4 regions of the Sphingobium sp. Cam5-1 genome follow, and region 1 is predicted to be linked to each of the others. Evidence: riboswitches for the same ligand, from Rfam matches in the RefSeq annotation. Region 1 holds a riboswitch; each other region holds the start of a gene.
What was found. A riboswitch is a leader RNA that binds a small molecule or an ion and turns the genes downstream of it on or off. The one in region 1 is predicted to bind cobalamin.
Positions count from the first base shown of each region.

Region 2: another riboswitch for cobalamin. It lies ahead of IZV00_RS18495 (cobalamin biosynthesis protein CobG); the one in region 1 lies ahead of IZV00_RS00490 (TonB-dependent receptor plug domain-containing protein).
Region 3: another riboswitch for cobalamin. It lies ahead of IZV00_RS16290 (TonB-dependent receptor); the one in region 1 lies ahead of IZV00_RS00490 (TonB-dependent receptor plug domain-containing protein).
Region 4: another riboswitch for cobalamin. It lies ahead of IZV00_RS18535 (DUF1636 domain-containing protein); the one in region 1 lies ahead of IZV00_RS00490 (TonB-dependent receptor plug domain-containing protein).

Region 1 covers NZ_CP065138.1:96,680-100,497, forward strand. Annotated here, with positions in the region: gene IZV00_RS00475 (nitrate reductase) at 1-721, shown strand, start outside; gene cobA (uroporphyrinogen-III C-methyltransferase) at 708-1,490, shown strand; gene mobA (molybdenum cofactor guanylyltransferase) at 1,575-2,111, opposite strand; cobalamin riboswitch at 2,139-2,398, shown strand; gene IZV00_RS00490 (TonB-dependent receptor plug domain-containing protein) at 2,569-3,818, shown strand, end outside.
Region 2 covers NZ_CP065139.1:988,393-992,210, forward strand. Annotated here, with positions in the region: gene cobI (precorrin-2 C(20)-methyltransferase) at 1-92, opposite strand, end outside; gene IZV00_RS18490 (precorrin-8X methylmutase) at 89-718, opposite strand; gene IZV00_RS18495 (cobalamin biosynthesis protein CobG) at 718-1,773, opposite strand; cobalamin riboswitch at 2,005-2,228, opposite strand; gene IZV00_RS18500 (alpha/beta fold hydrolase) at 2,359-3,213, shown strand; gene bluB (5,6-dimethylbenzimidazole synthase) at 3,327-3,818, opposite strand, start outside.
Region 3 covers NZ_CP065139.1:498,655-502,472, reverse strand. Annotated here, with positions in the region: gene IZV00_RS16290 (TonB-dependent receptor) at 1-1,378, opposite strand, end outside; cobalamin riboswitch at 1,620-1,866, opposite strand; gene IZV00_RS16285 (hypothetical protein) at 2,075-2,248, shown strand; gene IZV00_RS16280 (LysR family transcriptional regulator) at 2,451-3,344, opposite strand; gene IZV00_RS16275 (malate synthase G) at 3,455-3,818, shown strand, end outside.
Region 4 covers NZ_CP065139.1:998,086-1,001,903, forward strand. Annotated here, with positions in the region: gene IZV00_RS18525 (HoxN/HupN/NixA family nickel/cobalt transporter) at 1-654, opposite strand, end outside; cobalamin riboswitch at 826-1,071, opposite strand; gene IZV00_RS18530 (formate dehydrogenase accessory sulfurtransferase FdhD) at 1,176-1,958, shown strand; cobalamin riboswitch at 2,007-2,194, shown strand; gene IZV00_RS18535 (DUF1636 domain-containing protein) at 2,355-2,762, shown strand; gene cobT (nicotinate-nucleotide--dimethylbenzimidazole phosphoribosyltransferase) at 2,759-3,775, shown strand; gene IZV00_RS18545 (histidine phosphatase family protein) at 3,772-3,818, shown strand, end outside.

The DNA.
Region 1 (3,818 bases):
CATCTTCCGGGTGGCATTCAGCGAAGGCCAGCGCCGGGGCGAGATTTTCACGCCGATCCACTGGACCGACCAAATCTCCACCGGCGGTCGCACCGGCCTGCTGCCCCGGCCGCTGGTCGATCCGCATTCGGGCCAGCCGGGTTTCAAATCGACGCCTGCCAGCGTCGAGCGTGTCGCGACCGAGTGGAAGGGTTTCCTCATCGTCCGGGGTGAGCAGCCGGCGAAGCTCCCATGCCTCTGGGCAACGAAGGTCACGGTGCCGGGGGGCGCGCTCTACGAGATGGCGGGCAATGGCGATCCGGTACGCCTCGAAGCCAGCCTGCCCAAGGGCGACCGCGTCGAGGCTGTGGACATGACGCGCGGCACCCGCCGCATCGCCATCATCCGCGAAGGCAGGCTCGCCGCCGTCCTCTTCGTCACCCGCACCGGCCTGCTCCCCTCGCGCGACTGGCTCATCGGCCAGCTTGAGGCGGAAGAGGTGGGCGCCTCCGTCCTCGCCGCGCGCGGTCCCGGCAATCAGCCGGACAAGGGGCCGACCATCTGCGTCTGCTTCGACATCGGCCTTAATCAGATCGTCGCCGCCATCCGCGACCAGAGCCTGGTCGACGTGCCCGCCATCGGCAAGGCGATCGGCGCTGGCACCAATTGCGGGTCCTGCCGCCCCGCGCTCGCCAACATCCTCGCCCAAATCCCGCAGGAGACGCTTCATGCAGCCGAATGAATTGATCGCCCCCGGTGAAGTCTGGCTGGTCGGCGCAGGGCCGGGCGACCCGGACCTCCTCACCCGCAAAGCCGAAAAGCTGATCGCGGCGGCCGAAATCGTCTTCTACGACGCCCTCGTCGGCCCCGGCGTCCTCGACCTGATCCCCGAAGGCGTCGAGCGGGTCAGCGTCGGCAAGCGTTCCGGCCGCCACAGCAAGGCGCAGGAAAGTATCAACGACCTCCTCCTCGCCGCCGCCAAAGCAGGCAAGCGCGTCGTCCGCCTCAAGGGCGGAGACCCCTCGGTATTCGGCCGCTCGTCCGAAGAGATGGAGCATCTGGCCGCCGACGGCATCCGCTTCCACATCTGCCCCGGCATCACCACGGTCAGCGCAGCAGCGGCGAGCGGCAGCGCCTCGCTCACCCTGCGCGGCAAGGCGCGCGGCCTGACGCTGGTGACCGCGCATCTGAAAGCCGGAGAGCCGCTCAAGCTCGACTGGGAAGCGCTCGCCCGCCCCGGCGGCACGCTCGGCATCTATATGGGCCGCGCCGCCGCCGGAGAGATCAGCCGCCAGCTGATCGCCGCCGGACGCGATCCCGAAACGCCGGTGATGGTGGCGGTCAACGTCTCCCTCCCCACCGAACGCCTGATCCGCGGCAAGTTGTCCGCGCTCGCTTTCCTGGTCGCCACGATCAGCGATGAAGACCCGACCCTGCTGCTGATCGGCGAAGCGGTGGCGGGCACGTCCATGCCTGTAGGGGTTGCAGCCAGCGTCGCTCTTCCGCTTTGAAGGCCGACTCTGCGCAACTTTTGCCCTGAGCTTGTCGAACACCCCTGACCTTAGTTGGAAGGAAGGGAGGGGGCTTCGGCAAGCTCAGTTCGGCTCGCGCCAGTGCGCCAGATCCTCCGGCCGATTGATATTCGGCAGCACCAGTTCCGGCCGCTCCACCACCCGCGCGCCCACCCGCTCGATCCACCCAAAGATCGACCGATTATTCTCTTCCGCCAGATGCGCGTTCAGTTCGTCCGCGAGCGACGCAGGCCAGAAGCCCGCCAGCTGCTGCCCCTTCAGCACCGCCCCACTGTCGCCAATAAGCGCCTCCACCAGCGCCGCCGGATAGACCGGCATGTCGCACCCCGTCGTCAGCACCGCATCATAACCCTTCGTCCGCGCATGATGCAGCGCCGCGTTCAGCCCGCCCAGAGGCCCCAGGTCCGGCGCAGGCCGATCCGCCAGCCCCGTCAGCCCATCGACGCCCCGCCCACAGACCACCACGGCCTCCACATGCGGCGCGATTGCCGCCACCGCATGCGCCATCAGCGTGCGCCCGTCCGGCATCAGCGCCAACGCCTTGTCGCTTCCGAACCGGCTGGATCGCCCACCCGCCAGCACCGCGCCCAGCAATCGCATCGATCCACTCCTTGGCAATAGCCTCACTTTCCCCTATGGCGCGCCGCGTGAACGGGCAACCGTTCACGAAAGATCGCGCCGGAAAGGGAATGCGGTGCGGACGGGATCACCGTCCAACTCCGCGGCTGTCCCTGCAACTGTAAGCGGCGAGCGCGATGCACAGGGAAACCTGCAAGCCTTCAAAGGGGGAGGCGAGGGGGACCAGCCACTGGACCAAAAGTCCGGGAAGGCGTGCATCACCGCGACGACCCGCGAGCCAGGAAACCTACCGGCGCATGGTCGCTCTTGCCTTGGGTCCAGGGATAGGTCCGGGCACGGTGTTTTCCGTCTGAGCGACGAAGCGGCGCAGGGCCGCATCGGTGCGCGTGACGGGGCTGGCGTCTCTTCTTCCCGCATACCGGCCGCTTGTGCGGCAGGCCCTGGGCTCATGTCGCATGGCGCTCAGGGAAGACAGACTATGATCAGGACCGGAATTTCACTGCTGGCGCTGCTCGCCGCCACGCCCGCCCTTGCCGATGATGAGGCGGACGGGATCGTCGTCACCGCGCTCGGCATCGAACAGCCCACCGACGAGGTCGGGCAGGCGGTGACAGTGATCGACGAGAAGACGATCGACACCCGCCAGAATGTCAGCGTCGTCGATCTGCTGATGACGACGCCCGGCATCCGTTTCAACCGCACCGGCAGCTTGGGTAACGTGACCAGCGTATCGGTGCGCGGCGCGGAAACGACGCAGACGCTGGTGCTGATCGACGGCGTGAAGGTCAACGACCCGAGCGGCATCGGCGATCAATATGATTTCGGCAACCTGCTGGTCGGCAACATCCGCAGGATCGAGGTGCTGCGCGGTTCCAACTCCATCGCCTATGGCAGCCAGGCGATCGGCGGCGTCGTCAACATCATGACCGGCATCCCGAGCGAAGGGTTCGGCGGCAAGGCGTCGGTCGATTATGGCTATGCCGATACGCTGAATGCGAAGGCGGATGTATCGGGCACCAGCGGCATATTGTCGGGCGGCGTTGGGCTCGCCTATTTCCGCACCGATGGCATCTCCGCTGTCTCTTCCGATTTCGGTGGCGCGGAAAAGGACGGCTATGAAAATATCACTGGCAATGCCCGGCTGAAGATCGCCTTCACCGATGATCTGAGCCTCGACCTGCGCGGCTATTATATCAACGGTGATCTTGACTATGACAGCTTCTTTGGCGCGCCGACCGATAGCCCTGATGCTGCTAAATCCAATCAATATATCGGCTATGCGGGCCTCAACTTCGCGCTGTTCGAGGGCAAGCTGACCAATCGGGCGGCCGTTACCTGGTATCAGCAGGATCGCGACTATTATTTCGTGCGCGGCAACGCCCCGGACTTCGGCTATTCGGGCACGAACCTGCGCTTCGAATATGAAGGCGTCTATCAGCCCATGGATGACGTCAAGCTGCTGCTCGGCTATGAGCATGAGCGGCCCGATTATGAGTTTTTCGGCTTCGGTTCGCAGGAAAGCCACCGCGCCAATATCGACAGCGTTTATGCCCTCGCGGTGGTGAAGCCAGTTGAAGGCCTGTCCATGACCGCAGGCGTGCGGCATGACGATCACAGCCAGTTCGGGGGTGCGACCACCTTCGGCGCGAACGCCAACTATACCCCCAATGGCGGCGCGACCAATATTCGCCTCAGCTATGGCGAGGGTTTCAAGGCGCCGTCGCTCTA
Region 2 (3,818 bases), on a different contig from region 1:
TGGCGCACCTCGCGGATCAGTCGGTCGGCGCGCACGCTCATCAGGTCCTGCGCGCCCGGGCCTAGCCCCACGCCGTGGATCGTCCCGCTCATTCCGCCGCACTCGCCAGCGCGTTGACGGCCGCGACTGTGATCGCGCTGCCGCCCAGCCGCCCTTCGACGATGCAGCAGGGGGCGGGCTGGCTCTCCCACAGCGCCTGTTTCGATTCCGCCGCTCCGACGAAACCGACCGGACAGCCGATGATCGCCGCCGGGCGCGGGCAGGTGGGGTCTTCCAGCATGTTGAGCAAGTGGAACAGCGCGGTCGGGGCGTTGCCGATGGCGACCACTGCTCCCGCCAGATGGGGACGCCACAGCTCCAGCGCCGCCGCCGATCGGGTGTTCGCCACTGACCGGGCGAGATCGGGCACTTGAGGATCGTTCAGGGTGCAGATGATGGCATTGCCAGCGGGCAGACGCGCGCGCGTAATCCCCTCCGACACCATCCGCGCGTCACACAGGATCGGCGCGCCAGCCTCCAGCGCCGTGATTGCCGAACCGGCAAAACCCGGTGAAAAGCGGATATGCGGCGCGAGGCCGACCATGCCCGCCGCATGGATCATCCGCACGGCAACCCGCTCTTCCTCTGCCGCAAAGCGGTCGAGCGCCGCCTCAGCCCGGATCATGCGGAAGGACTGGCGATAGATTTCCGCGCCGTCGGTTTCATAGAGATGCGGCATCAATTGGCTCCGAAGAGGGCGAGTATCTGATCGGGCGACAGGCCCGTTTGCAGCGGCGGCGCACCCGCGCACGCATTGCGGCTAATGTCGAAGCGCCCGTCACGCCCGGTGAGGACCACCGCCGCCTGCGAAGGCCGGGCGCAACCCTTGGCGCAACCCGAAACATGAAGTCCGCGAACATGCGGCGCCAGCCGAGCGGCCAGATCGCGCGTGGCGACGCTTGCCTGCGGGCAGGCTGGCGCACCAGGACAGCGATCGGCGGAAAGGCGCGGATCGGCCGGATCATCGGACGGAGCGCCGCTGCCTTCCAGCACCAGTCCACGCCAGGGGGTAAGCCGGACAGCCTCCGTCCCTCGCTCCATCGCGGCAAGAAGCGCAGCCGCCTCGATCCTGCCGAAGGGCGCTGCACGAAAAGGGCCGGGCGCAGCGGACAGGGCGGCAGCGCAGGACCGGGCGGGGGCAGGGGACTTAGTCGCTACGTTAGGGAGCGGGGCCGAATGCCGCGCCATGCGCCCCGCCTGCGCGCCACCGCTGGCCACGAACCAATGGGCATGACGGATCAACCCCTCGGCCGCGTCCTCTGCACTCAGGGCCACGCCATGCGTGCGCCCGTCAGCGCGCAGGATCAGCGTGCCGCTCGTCCCTCTTTCGATCCGGAAATCAGCCGGAACATCGCTAAGCACCGGAGCAGGCCCCGCATCGATCGCAAAGCCGACCTTCGCGGGCAGGTCGGGCAGCTCGTCCATGCGCGCGATCAAGGCAGCGGCTATGACGGCGCTATCGTCACCCGGCGACCAGTCGGGGTTGATTAGGACAGGAATCTGCCTGTCCCGATCCGCATCGGCGTGCGTCAACCCCAGCGCGACGAGCCTCTCCATCAATGCGCCGTGGCCTGCCTCGTTCACGCCCCTGATCTGCAACGCGGCGCGATTGGTGATGTCGATATGGCCATTGCCCAGCGCGATGGCGGCCTTGCAAAGCCCTACCGCCTGCGCCCGGCTCATCCGGCCCAGCGCCGGGCGCACCCGGACCAGCAGCCCGTCGCCCGCCATCATCGGGCGCCACGCCGTCGGGCACCAGCCGCGCACGCGATGGGCCGGGCGTGGGCCAGCGTCGGCACTTCGCGCCTGCTCCTGCATTGCTCCTGCACTCCCCGCACCAGCGCCACGACACACGGGCGGCATGCGCAGGTAGGCGGACAGGCCGCACGCCTGCACGGCCGCAGCCGCACGAAATTCGTCGCTCAAACGGAGAACCGAGCCGTGACCATCCCCTGGATCATGGCAAGAGCGACCTTTGCTCCGGCAGGTCTCCTGGCTTGCGGGTCATAGCTTGGCATGGGGCCTTCCCGGATTGCTCCAGTGGCTGGCCGTCCTTTCTCGGGACTGGCCGGTCCATGCCTCGCTCGCCGCTCACAGTTGCAGGGACAGCCGCGGATTAGGGAGGAAACCCTCCCGCACCGCGTTCCCATTTAAGCCCCTTGCGGGGCACCGGCGCGATCGATGAACCGGGATGAACCCGGCTCGATGCGCTTCATAGGAGGGATGCGGGCGAAAGGGAAGTGGCCAAGGGCCGCTTCCTTGCCTCGGCGGGCCGTCGAAGCTAGGCCGTCATCAAAGACAGCAAATGGAGAGGACAAGATGAGCGATTTCAGCTTTGAAGCGACCAGCCGCTTTCTGGAAACGGATAAGGGACGGCTCCATTATCATGAAGCCGGATCGGGTCCCGCGCTGCTGCTGCTCCACGGGTCCGGCCCTGGCGTCACTGGCTGGGCCAATTTTCAGGGCAATCTGCCTTTCTTCTCCCAGCATTTCCGCACCATCATTCTTGACGCGCCCGGCTATGGCAAGAGTGATCCGGTGGATGGCGACCCGGTCGGCGTGGCGCGTGACGCGGTTGTCGCGTTGATGGACGGCCTTGGCATCGATCGCGCCCATGTCGTGGGCAACAGCTATGGCGGCATCGTCGGCGGGCATCTGGCGGCGTCCCATCCCGACCGCGTGCTGCGCTACATCACGATCGGCGGCATCGGCTTCAACGTCACCTCGACCTTTCCCAATGAAGGGCTGACCCGCCTCGTCGATTTCATCGAAGACCCGACGCGGGAGAATATCATCGCCTGGCTGGAATCGATGGTCTACGACAAGTCGATCATCACCGATGAGCTGATCGACATGCGCTACAAGGCGGCGCTGGAGCCGGTGACGATGGAAAGCAGCCGCAAGCTGTACACGCGCGCTGCGCTGGGCTTCATTGCCCAGTCGATGAGTGGTCCGGGCGTGTCGCAGCGGATCGACTATCTCGGCAGGATACAGGCACCGACGCTGATCATGTGGGGCCGGGATGACAAGGTTAGCCCGCTCGACGGTGCGCTGTTGCCGATGCGCATCATCCCCAATGCGGAGTTGCACGTGTTTCCGCGCTGCGGCCATTGGACGATGATCGAGCACAAGGACCGGTTTGAAGCGTTGGCTCTGGATTTCTTGCGGGGGTGAACAGCTAATCTCTCCCCGTTCGCCCTGAGCCTGTCGAAGGGCTTTTCTTTCTTTCAAGAAGGAGTGGGCTTCGACAGGCTCAGCCCGAACGGGCAGGGGTGTGGGCGCAATCCCTAACGCCGCACCACGACCGAATGCCAGTCCGTGCGCTGCTCCCATCCCCGCCGCTCCAGTTCCGGCACATCTTCCTCGCTCATCGGCCGCCCAAGGCACAGCAGCCCCAGACACTCCCACCCAACCGGAATATCCAGCATCGCGTTCACGCCTTCCGGTTCCATGATCGACACCCACCCCATGCCGATCCGCCGCGTCTGCGCCGCCAGCCACAGCGTATGGACCGCCATGACGCAGCTATAGCGCCGCGCCTCGGGCATTGTGACGGCGCCCAGATGATGGCCGGTCTCCGTCCCATCGTCGCAATAGACGGCGAACAATACCGGCGCCTCACGCAGCCCATGCAGTTTCAGGCTGCGATAGAGCCGGTCCTGATCCCCGTCATATTCCTTGCCCGCTTCCCGCACCTGGTGGTCGACATGGCACGCCAGCCCCTCGCGCAACTCCGCCGTCTCGATCCGCACGAAACGCCACGGCTGCGACAATCCCAC
Region 3 (3,818 bases), on a different contig from region 1:
CGCGCACCAGCAACGGTACGGGCGTGTCCACATTGACCGCGCCGCGCGCATCGTTGGAATGGAAGCCCCGGCCCCAATTGGCGTAAAGTTCGATGCTGGGATTGAGCCGCCAGGCGATCGCGGCCTTGGGCGAGAGGAGCGTGTCGGAACCGCTGCCTTCGCCCAACGCGTCGGCGTCGGCGTCCTTTGCTGTGACCGAATAATGATAATAGTCGCCGCGCAGGCCGCCCGTCAGACGCAGGCCCGGCAGCGGGGTCAGCGTCGCTTCGCCATAGAGAGCGGCGGAGGCTTCGTTCACGCGGTAGCGGCCGAGCGAGGAGAGGAAGGTGCGGACGGCGGTGCGGTTGACGCCGACATTGCCGATCGCGTCATAGCGGTTTTCCGTGCCGAGCTTCAGTTGCAGCGCCGAGCCAAGGTCCCATCGTTTTTCGCCGGTCAGGCCAAGGATCCAGCGGCGGTCGAACTGCTCGATCTGTGCGCTGGTGCCGTCGGGATCGGTGTAGGTGGGGTTGGAGAACATCGTCCAGTCGTAATATTGCGCGTAGAGATTGGCGCGCCATGTCGGCTGAACGGTGGCAAGATTGCCGATGATGCGCGTCGTCTCACCGCGCGCCGATGGATCGGGCGAGCAGAAGACATCGGGGCAAAGCGGCGTGCCGATGATGCGTTCGGGGATCTGTTCGGTCGGACGCCATGTCGCGCGATAGGCGTGCAGCGTGGCGTCGATCTTACCGGCCCCAGCGGGAAGCGTATATTTGGCGAAGCCCGCATAATGGCGCAGATGTTCAGCCTCCTGCCACGGGCCGTCATAAGCCTTGGCTTGGGCGACGAGGGTGAGATTGCCTGCGCCCGCCTTTACGGTGCCGCCTGATGCCAGCCTGCGCCAGCCGAAGGAGCCGCCCTCCGCCGCGACCCATGGACGGTCATAGCCGTCGATCGTGGTCATATAGGCCGCACCCGCGAGCGCGAAGTCGCCACCATCGGCGCGATAGGGGCCTTTGCGAAAATCCTCGCGCGCGATGATTTCGGGGATGAGGCCGTTCAAGTCGAGATAGCCCTGGCCGTGGCCATGGCTGCGGAAATTCATCTGAACCCCGTCGATATAGGTGGTGAAGTCCGATCCATGGTCGAGATTGAAGCCGCGGAGGAAATATTGATTGGCCTTGCCGCTGCCCGAATGTTGGGCCGCAACCATGCCCGGTACGGCTTCGAGCAATTCGGCAACGCGCAGCAGCGGGCGGACGAGCAGGTCCGCGCCGCTGATGCTGCCTTCGCTGGCCGCATGGGCGGTGCCGATCTTGTCCTCGCCCCGGCCGAAGACGATGATGGTGTCGGCGTCGTCGCCCGCGTCGTTCGCATCGGCGGCGAAGGCGGGCAAGGGAAGGAGCGTGGCGGTCAGCGCGCAGGCGGCGCGGTGGAGTTGATTGAGTAGTTTCACTTTATGCACTCCGGGCGTCTGGCGACATCCGGCAAGAGACCTGTCGCCCGACGACGACCGGCGCGCGCGAGCGACCGGACGCCCCCAAAGGCGGCCGCCAGCGTCACCGAAGCGGCCTCTTGCCGCTCGTTCGTCGCTCAGACGGAAACTACCGTGCCGCGGCCATCCCCTGGACCAAGGCAAGAGCGACCAGACGCTGGCAGGTCTCCTGGCTCGCGGGTCATCGCTTGATGCACGGCCTTCCCAGGCCTCGCAGGATTTAGCGTCCGGCCCAGTGACTTGCCCCAACCTGCCTGTGAGGTGGGGCGATGTGCATCGCGCTCGCCGCTTACAGTTGCAGGGACAGCCCTGGCTTGGGGAGGCGGGTGCCTCCTTTACCATGTTCCCTTTTAAGCCTCTTTCGAGGCACCGGCGCGATCATACCCGGGGTTGCCCCGAGTGACGGGGGCGATAGCGGAGGTGGTGAGGTGGGGCAAGTGGGGTTACTCCCTCTCCCCTTTAGGGGAGAGGGTTGGGGAGAGGGGAGTAACGTGGGTTGCTTTACAGTCCCCTCTCCCGCCTTCCCCCCGCCTTCGCCGGGGTCGGCACCTCGGCCAGAGTCACGTGCCTCTGGCCGACCCCTGAAGGGGAGAGGGGATGGCCGATGGATCAGTTCAGGGTCGCGCTGCGCTCGCGCTGAAGGCGCAGCGCCATGGCTTGGTAGCGGACGGCGCGTTCGTTGTGGAGGGCGATGGTGGCCTGGTCGGCGCCGCGCAGGCGCGCTTCCCTGGCTTGCCGCGCTTCCTGGGCGGCGCAGGCGGAAAAATGTGACGCGTCATTGGGGCGCATGGCCCTTATCCTCTCTCAATTTCTTATGGCTCGAACGATAACATCGGCCTGTTTCCCGCTGCTATTACGCAGGTTAACAGGGGAAAGCTTCTGTTTTTTGACAGTCGGCTTGCAAATGATTTCAGGAGGGGATTTCTACGCTTTTCAGGCAGTTGGGCGGGTGGCGCCAAGGTGCTTCTTGCTATCAGTCGCCCCGGTTCCACGATGCATCGCGGAAGATGTCGCGCAGGAAGCCGATGAAGGCGTCTACGGCGGCGGGACGGCCTGCGGCGCGGGGGTGGACGGCGTGGACGGCGAGGTCCTCGGGTCCTTCCCAGCTATCGAGGACGCGGACGAGGCTGCCCTGCCCGATCAGGTCGCCCACGTCCCAGAGCGAGCGTAACGCGATGCCGACGCCCGTCAGGGCGAGTTCGCGCACGATTTCGCTGCTGTTGGTGCGGACACGGCTTTGGCCATCGACCAGTTTGCGCGCGCGGCCGTTGACGAGCCGCCATGGCAGCTGCCCTTCGGCGGCGAGCAGGTGATGATGGGCCAGGTCGGCGATCTTTTCCGGCAGGCCATGCGCCGCGAGATAGGCGGGGCTGGCGCACAGGATGCGGCGGTTGGCGGCGAGGCGATGCCCCTCCAGATGCGCGGGAATGTCGCTGGTGATGCGGATGGCGACGTCGATCCGCTGGGCGAGGAGGTCTTCATAGGCGTCGGTCAAGTTGAGTTGGAGGTCGACACGTGGATGCTGTTGAAGGAAGCGGGCGACATGGCGCGCGACGTGTAGGCGGCCGAAGGAGGTGGGGGCAGAGATGCGCAACGGCCCCGACGCCGTGCGATGGCGGTTGGTGACGCGATCTTCGGCCTGCTGGATGGCGTCGAGGATGGCGACAAGATCGCGGTGCAGGCTGGCGCCTTCCTCCGTCAGGGCAAGGCGCCGCGTGGTGCGATGGATGAGGCGGACGCCAAGCCGCGCTTCCAGCCGGGAGATGCGTTTCGACATCATGGCGGGCGAGATGTTCAATATGCGGCCTGCCGCCGAAAGGCTGCCTGCCTCTACCGCGCGGGCGAAGAGAAGATAATCGGGATCCATCGATGATCTTTTCCTATGAGGAACAGATGCTTTGAGTTCTTATTGTCTAGTGCGAGGATGGGCGGGGGTCTATAGGCTTTTGCCACGGTATTTTGGATGGAGAGTTGCCCATGGGCGGGATGATCGAGAAATCGGGCCTGAAGGTCGCCGCCGAGCTGGCGCGCTTTATCGATGAGGATGTCCTGCCGGGGACGGGGCTTGAGGCGGAGGCATTCTGGCAGGGCGCTGCGGGAATTTTCGCGCGGTTCGCGCCGCGCAACGCGGCCCTGCTGGAAAAGCGCGATGCGATTCAGGCGCAGATCGATAGCTGGCATTGCGAGCAGGCGGGGCGGCCCTTTGATGCGGAGGCTTATCGGGCATTCCTAACTGAGATCGGCTATCTGGTGCCGGAGCCTGCGCCCTTTTCCATCGGGTCGGGCCGGGTGGACGCGGAACTGGCGACCTTGGCGGGGCCGCAGTTGGTGGTGCCTATCC
Region 4 (3,818 bases), on a different contig from region 1:
CCCGCTTGCCGCCTGTCCTGCAGACAGGCCGAGGATGGCGACTTCGGTCGCCGTGTCGAACCCCAGACCGAACAGGAACCCCAGCGGCGCCATGTGCCAGCTGCGCGTGACCAGCCGGAACAGCGGCCGGAACAGGCGGGCAAGAAAACCCCGGTTGCCCAGTAAAATATCCATATCCTCATCGGCATAGGCGCCGCCGCTGCGAACATGGTTAAATGTCTTCAGAACCGATCGCAGGATCATCAGGTTCATCGCGGCAATGGCGAACAGGAATGTGGCGGAGATGATCGTCGCGATCGTTCCGCCAATCTCGCCCGCCGCCTCCACGCTGCTCAGCGCACTGGCGGCGAAAGCGATTCCGACGGCGGCGATCAGCACGATCCCGCTATGCCCGATCGCGAACCAAAGGCCGACGGTCAGCGGTTGCTGCCCATCCTGCATCAGCTTACGGGTCACATTGTCGATCGCGGCGATATGGTCGGCATCGACTGCGTGGCGCAGGCCCAGGCTCCAGGCGAGCAGGGCGGTGCCCAGCATCATCGTGTCGCCCGCAAAGATCAGCGAGGCGCACAGCCACAACGCGATGTTGGCGGCGATCAACGCGCCGAATATGAAAGTGGCGCGTCGTCGCAGCGCCGGAAATTGCATGGCCATAAAAGCATGGCTCCCGTCAGCGTCGGCGAGACTGGACGGGACCTCCGCAAAGCGGCCGACACCACGCGCCGGACGGACGCATCATAGCGCCCGGCACGCATGCCGGTGCGGACCCGCCGCACGCGTCGCTCAGACGGAATACCGTGCCCCGGCCATCCCCTGGGCCAAAGCAAGAGCGACCAGACGCCGACAGGTCTCCTGGCTTACGGGTCCTCGCTCGACACATGGCCTTCCCAGGCCTCGCATGATTTAGCGTCCGGCCCAGTGGCTGACCCTCCGACAAGTGACGGAAGGTCGATATGCGTCTCGCTCACCGCTTACAGTTGCAGGGACAGCCGCGGATTTGGGCGCCTTGTCAGCAGCCCGCACCGCATTCCCTTTAAAGCCCTTTCAGGCACCGGCGCGATCGTGGCCGTGCATAGATGGCTTGGCCGCCAAAGGGAAGCGGCAGTTGCATGCCCGCGTCCATTTGCCTCCCGCGCCATATTGCCGCGCGCGCATTGCCCGCCTAGACCGACCCTATGTCTTCGCCCTTCTCCTTCACCCGCATCACCCCCGACGGCGAGGCGTCGCCCGTGACGCGCGAGTTGGCGGAGGAAGTGCCCGTCGCGATCGAGTTCAACGGCGTTGGCTATGCCGTGTTGATGGCGACGCCCGCCGACGTTGCGGAACTGGTGCAGGGGTTTGCGCTGGCCGAGCGGCTGGTCCTCCCATCCGACGCGCCGCTCGACGTCGATGTCCATGCGACGGAGCAGGGCTTGGTCGCACGGGCTACGCTGCCGGAAGACCGGATCGAGGGGCTGCTAGGCCGAGTCCGTCATCGCGTCTCCGATTCCTCCTGTGGTTTGTGCGGCGTCGAAAATCTGGAACAGGCGCTGCGTCCCTTGCCTGCCGTGACTGCCCGATCGGACGCGAGCTGGGAGGCGATCTTCGGTGCCCTGCACGATCTTGCCGCGCATCAGCCGCTTAACCGGCAAACCGGCGCGGTCCATGTCGCTGCCTTGGCCGGGGCGGATGGTGCCATCCGCCTCGCCTATGAAGATGTGGGCCGCCACAATGCCTTCGACAAGCTGATCGGGGCCATGCGGCTGCGGCAATTGTCGTGGGATGGCGGCTTCGCGCTGCTGTCCTCCCGCTGTTCTTTTGAACTGGTGGAAAAGGCAGCGCTCGCCAATTGCCCGTTGCTCGTTACCATCTCCGCCCCGACCCGTCTGGCAGCCGAACGCGCGGCCAGCGCCGGATTGCCGATCGTCGTGCTCGCGCGGCCCGATGCCGTGCTCGCGGCGGGCGACCTGCCCGACTGACGACGCGCCGCTCCCATCTACCGCTTGCGGACGCGCCGTCGCCTCTTTATCAGCAGCCCCGCGACAGGTTCCCCTCGGGGATCAAAAGGGAAGTCGGGTGTAATGCCCGCGCTGCCCCTGCAACTGTAAGCGGTGAGTGGACCGGCCACGCAGCCATTGGGGGAGCATCTCCCGAGAAGGCGGCCGGTGCGCAGCGACCCGTGAGCCAGGAGACCTGCCTGCCGCAGTCGTTCTTCGACCGGACAGGGTGTGCCGGACGAACGGGGTTCCCCTCGCGGACGACAGCCACCGCCTTGCTCGCCATTCGGCCGGGCAGGGCCGTTTGCGGTTCGATTTTGCGGGGAGGACCATGACGACGGTCTTTCATGTCCACATGGTTATGGAAGCGCGCCGCTGATGCTGTGCGCGGTCGAAAACAGAGCTTCGGTTGTGGTTTGCTCGACCTGCCGCCTGTCCGCCGATCAGCGGGAAGATGGGGCAGGACAACGCGGCGGCGCGCTGCTGGTTGAGGCCATGCGCGACCTTCAGGCGCAGGACCCGGCCTATAAAGCGGTTGCCGTGCAGGACATGCCCTGCCTCTTCGCCTGCCAGCGTCATTGCACTGTTCATGTGCGCGGGCCGGGCAAAGTCGGCTATGTGCTGGGCGACTTCACCCCGGACGCGGATGCGGCGCGCGCGATCCTCGATTACGCCCTGCGCCACGCCGCCAGCGAAGAAGGCGTGGTTCGCTACGCCGAATGGCCGCAGGGCGTTAAGGGCCATTTCATCGCCCGCACCCCGCCAGAAGGCTTCGTCTGCACATGATCCGCTTTCAGGATCGTGCCGATTTTCAATCCGCGCTCGCCACGCTCCCCGAACCTGACGCAGGAGCGATCGAAGCGGCAGCGGAGCGGCAGGCATCTTTGACGAAGCCCGCCGGATCGCTCGGCCGTTTGGAGGAGATCGCCCTCTTCATGGCAGGCTGGCAAGGTCGCGAACGCCCGCGCGCCGATCGCATCCGCGCCGCCATCTTCGCGGGCAACCATGGCGTCGCCGCGCGCGGCGTCAGCGCTTTCCCGGCTTCCGTCACCGCGCAGATGGTCGCGAATTTTCAGGCGGGCGGCGCGGCGATCAACGCCCTTGCGGGCGCCTGCGGCGCCGAGCTGGTCATCGTCCCGCTCGCCCTAGACAATCCCACCGCCGACATATGCGAAGCCCCCGCCATGACGGAGGTCGAATGCCTCGACGCCCTGAACGCAGGCGCCGCCGTCGTCATGCAGGATTGCGACCTGCTCTTCAGCGGAGAGATGGGCATCGCCAACACCACCCCCGCCGCCGCGCTGTGTCTTCAATCCTTCGGCGGCGAGGCGCAGGATTGGACGGGGAGGGGCACCGGCATCGACGCAGCAGCCCTCACCCGCAAGACGCGGGCCGTTCAGATAGCGCACGCCCTGCACGCTCACAATTGCACCGACGCTTTCGAAACGCTGCGCCGTCTCGGCGGGCGAGAGATCGCGGCGATGGCAGGCGCCATCCTCGCCGCGCGTATGATGCGTGTGCCGGTGCTGCTCGACGGCTTTATCTGCGGCGCGGCCATCGCCCCTCTGGCCCGCGACAATCCCGCCATCACGGCCCACTGCCTCGCCGCCCACTGTTCCGCCGAAGCAGGCCATGCCCGGCTGCTCGAAAAGCTTGGCCTGCACCCCTTGCTTCACCTCGACATGCGCCTCGGCGAAGGCAGCGGCGCGGCGGTTGCGGCGCAACTCATCCGCTCGGCGCTGGCCGCGCACGACCAGATGGCGACCTTCGCCGAAGCCGCCGTGGCTAACGCGCTATGAGCCCGCTCACGCTCCACCTGATGCGCCACGCAGCGCCACAGAC